2 regions of the Myceligenerans halotolerans genome follow, and region 1 is predicted to be linked to the other one. Evidence: riboswitches for the same ligand, from Rfam matches in the RefSeq annotation. Region 1 holds a riboswitch; the other holds the start of a gene.
What was found. Region 1 has a riboswitch for cyclic di-AMP ahead of ACYVK5_RS17205 (C40 family peptidase). Riboswitches for the same ligand answer to the same signal wherever they lie in the genome.
Positions count from the first base shown of each region.

Region 2: another riboswitch for cyclic di-AMP. It lies ahead of ACYVK5_RS09700 (C40 family peptidase); the one in region 1 lies ahead of ACYVK5_RS17205 (C40 family peptidase).

Region 1 is NZ_BAAGRL010000025.1:129,977-132,173, forward strand. It holds gene ACYVK5_RS17200 (winged helix-turn-helix transcriptional regulator) at 1-57, shown strand, start outside; gene ACYVK5_RS17205 (C40 family peptidase) at 305-1,135, opposite strand; cyclic di-AMP (ydaO/yuaA leader) riboswitch at 1,139-1,317, opposite strand; gene ACYVK5_RS17210 (substrate-binding domain-containing protein) at 1,512-2,197, opposite strand, start outside.
Region 2 is NZ_BAAGRL010000012.1:118,971-121,167, forward strand. It holds gene serC (phosphoserine transaminase) at 1-699, shown strand, start outside; cyclic di-AMP (ydaO/yuaA leader) riboswitch at 851-1,038, shown strand; gene ACYVK5_RS09700 (C40 family peptidase) at 1,038-1,826, shown strand; gene ACYVK5_RS09705 (universal stress protein) at 1,933-2,197, shown strand, end outside.

The sequences.
Region 1 (2,197 bases):
ATGGACGACGTGCGGGCGGCGCGGGAGAGGTTCGACGACGAGGCGGGGGAGGGCTGACGGTCTCCGCCTCCCGCCCGCGCGAGGGCGCGGGGTCCGCTGCGCGCTCTCGATCGACCCGGGCGCCCGGCATCGGCCGGGGTGGCCCGGAGCGGCGCTCGGGGACCGCGTCGTGGTTCACGCCGCCGCTGACGGCGGCCGTCGGCGCGGCGCTCGCGTTCGTCGCGGCGAGTGACCCGCATCAGAGCCCACGAGGGCCCGCACCGTCGTGGTGCGGGCCCTCGTGGTGGAGCGTGGTCGGCCGGTGTCAGCCGACGCGGATGAAGGTCGGGCTCGACTGCCAGATCTTCGTGTAGCGCACGGTCTCGCCCGGGACCGGGGCCTCGACCTGCATGTCGTCGCCCGCGTAGATGGCGATGTGGCCGGGGGACCAGATGAGGTCGCCCGGCCGGGCCTCGGCGGCGGAGACCACGGTGCCGGCGTAGCGCTGCTCCGAGGAGGTGCGCGGCAGGGTGACGCCGACCTGGGCGTAGACGTACGACGTGAACCCGGAGCAGTCGAACCCTGCGGGGGTCGAGCCGCCCCAGACGTACGGCACGCCGAGGTACTGCATGGCGATGGAGACCACCTCGGAGCCGGCGGCGGTGGCCGGGACGGCCTTCTCGACCGGCTCGGCGGGCTGCTCGGTGGCGGCGGGGGCCTCCTCCTCGACGGGCTCTGCGGCCTCGACCGGCTCCGGCTCCGGCTCGGGTTCTGGCTCAGGCTCCGGCTCGGGTGCGGGCGTCACCTTGATCGTCCCGGTCTCCAGGGTGAGCCTGCTGTCGGCAGCCACTCGGACGGCGGGGGCGGCGGCCACGTCCTGCGCAGCCACATCTTGCGCGGCCGCGTCCTGCGCGGCCGCGGCCTCGACGGACCCCGTCACGGCCTGGAGCTCGGCGGTGGTCGGGCCGGCGTCGGCCGCCGGCGCCGCATCCGAGGGGATGCTGAGCAGGGAGACGGCCAGACCTGATCCGGCGACGACGAGCGCGCCACGGCGCGCGACGCCGGAGATGCCGCGTGCGGCGGCACGGGTGAGCGGGGTCAGCGGGGTGAGGGGATTTCGGGCAGCGCGATGGCGCCCGGGCGTGCGAGTGGTCACGTGTGGTTCTCCCGGCGCCTGCGAGGTGAGCTGTCGGATTCGGATCGGAGAGTGACCCGGCCGCACTACCCGTGCGGCTTCACCCCAAGGGCGCCGATGGCGCCCGCTTGCGTTGGTTCCCCCGCCCCTGTCATCTGGTTTGCAGATCCCGGGGCGGTGACAGGGTTCGGCGTCCGCCTCGAGCGCTCACGGAGTGCCGTGAGCGGGACCGACCGTAACCCTGGCGGGCCGGGAAGTCACAATCGGGTCACGGGTTCCGAGTCCGCCCAGGTATGACTTGACCGGATTGTTCTCCATGGGATAAGTCACACCGCGACGTCGAGCGGGGCCGGCCGTCATCACGCGGGCCGGGGGCGGCGCCCGGAGTTCGCCCAGTTCACAGCTCACCCATGAGGTCGAAGTCGAACCCGTCGGCCCGGGCGATGTAGAGGCGGTGCTCGGCGTGGTTGCCCTGGAACCGCATCGGACCGCGCGGGCCTTCGTACACGACGCCGTCCACCGACCGGTCGGTCGCGGCCACCGCCGCGCTCCCGGCCCGCTCGATGATGGTGCGCAGCGCGAAGATGCCCTCGTAGCAGGCCTCGGCCGCCGCCCCGACCGCGGGGGCGTGCACGCCGTGGTGGGCCGTGTAGCGCCCGATCAGGTCGAGCGCCCCGCCTGTCGCCAGGCTCCGGAACCAGCCCCCGGTCGAGTAGAGGTTCTCCGTCCCGCCGGCGCCGCTGCCCATGAGCATGTTCTCCTCCATGAGCGTGCTCAGGCGCACGATCCGCTCGTCGAGACCCTGCCGGGCGAACACCCGGTTGAACCGGACCGCGTTCTGCCCGACCATCAGCATCAGCACCCCGTCGGCACGCGACGCCTCGACGTCGTGCACCACGGCGCCGAGCTGGGCGGCGCTCGCCCCCTGCTCGTTCAGGAACCGGGCGCCGGCGAACTCCACCCCGAGCGACGAGACCTGCGTGGACAGCGCCTGGAACGTGCGCCTCGGCCACGCGTAGTCGTCGCCGACCACATACCAGTTCCGGACACCGAGTTCTGCCCGGAGCCGCGAGATGGCGGGGA
Region 2 (2,197 bases), on a different contig from region 1:
ACGTACGCCACCCCGCACAACGAGACGTCCACGGGCGCCATGGCGCCGGTCCGCCGCGTCGCGGGGGCCGCTCAAGGCGCCCTGCTGCTCACGGACGCGACCTCCGGCGCGGGAGCGCTGCCCGTGGACCTGGCGGAGACCGACGCGTACTACTTCGCGCCGCAGAAGGCGTTCGGGTCCGACGGCGGTCTCTGGCTGGCGGTCCTCTCGCCCGCGGCCGTGGAGCGGGCCGCCCGGGTGGAGGCGGGCGGGCGCTGGATCCCGGAGTTCCTCTCCCTGACGACGGCGGTCGAGAACTCCCGCAAGGACCAGACACTGAACACGCCCGCCGTCGCGACGCTGGTCATGCTCGCCGACCAGGTGGACTGGATGCTCGGCAACGGCGGCCTGGACTGGGCGGCGAAGCGCTGCGCGACCTCGGCTCAGTACCTCTACGACTGGGCGGAGGCGCGCGACTGGGCCTCGCCCTTCGTGGTGCGGCCCGAGGAGCGGTCCACCGTGGTGGGCACGATCGACCTGGCCGACGGCATCGACGCCGGCGAGGTCATCGCGGCCTTGGGGGAGAACGGGATCCAGGATGTCTTCGCCTACCGCAAGCTGGGGCGCAACCAGCTGCGCGTGGGGATGTATCCCGCCGTCGACCCCGAGGACGTCGCGGCCCTCACCGCCTGCGTGGATCACGTGGTGGAGCGGCTCTGACCGGGGCAGCCAGGTGGGGTTGGTGGGGCTGCGGACATGTGGGATCTATCACGATAGTGGTCCGTGAGGGCTATTTCCGTTGCCATAACGTGACATGGCAGCTAACCCTGCGGTACGTTCAGCTCGCTCGACGGCTCAGCGCCGACGGGCCTCCGGACGGACGCCGAACCCTGTCACCGGCCGGGGAAACCCACGAACCGTATGACAGGGGCGGGGGACCCATTTTCGGGCGCCAGGGCGCGTCCTTGGGGTGAAGCGGCGCTGACTCAGCTCGGCGCGGCCGGGTGTGCTCCTACCCGAACCCGACAGCTGACCTCGTAGGCGGCCTGGAGATACTCGTGACCGCACGTACTGCCGCTGGACGCCATCGCGCCGCGCGCCGACCAGTGACCCCGCTCACCGATCTCGTGCAGAACTCCCAGCTCGGCCGCCGGACCGCTGTCGCGGCAGCCGCGGGCGGGATCCTTGTCTCGACCTTCGGCGCCGCCGCCGCGCAGGCCGCACCGGGCGAGACCGTGAAGAGCGACGTCAGCAAGCTCGGCTCGCTCAACCTGAGCGCCCTCTCCAGCGAGGCCCACCAGGTCGTCGATGCCGCCCCGGTGGTCACCGTCGCCCGCGACGCCAAGATGGCCGCCGAGACCGGCGTCGTCTCCGTGACGCCCGCTTCGGAGAACGAGGAGTACCAGGCACAGCTCGCCGCCGAGGAGGCGGCCGAGGAAGCCGCCGCTGCGGCCGCGGCTGCCGAGGAAGCCGCCGCGGAGGTGGCCTCGGCCGCGACGTCGGCGCCGGCCTCCGCGAACGGCTCCGAGATCATCTCGATCGCGTCGCGCTACGTCGGCACGCCCTACGTGTCCGGTGGCTCAAGCCCCAGCGGGTTCGACTGCTCGGGCTTCACCTCGTACGTCTACGCGCAGGTGGGTATCTCGCTGCCGCGCTCGTCGTCGGCCCAGGCCGCCGGCGGCACGCGGGTGGCCGCCTCGGCCGCTGTGGCGGGCGACCTGGTCTACGCCCCCGGTCACGTCGGCATCTACGCGGGCGGCAACACCATGATCGACGCCCCGAAGCCGGGCGACACCGTGCAGTTCCGCACGATCTGGATGAGCAACCCGATCTTCATCCGGTACTGATCCCTCCGCCGCGAGCCGAGCCGGGACCCCGTGTCCTGGCTCGGCTTTCGTGTGTCTGCGATAGCGTTGGACTGCGACGACGCACGCTCCGACGAGGAGGACGCAGATGGCTCGACCCGAGGTCGTGCTGGTAGGGGTCGACGGGTCCGCCGCCAGCATGCACGCACTCGACTGGGCGGTGGGCTGGGCCGACAGGGTCGGCTGGTCCCTGCACCTCGTGAGCAGCTACACGCTCCCCTCCTTCACCGCCGCGTCGCTCGACGGCGGCTACGCCGCGTTCGACGACACCTCGATGGCCGAGGGCGCGAAGGCGGTCCTCGACGAGGCCGAGGAGCGCGCCGTCGCGGCGGGGGCACGGGTCACGACATCGG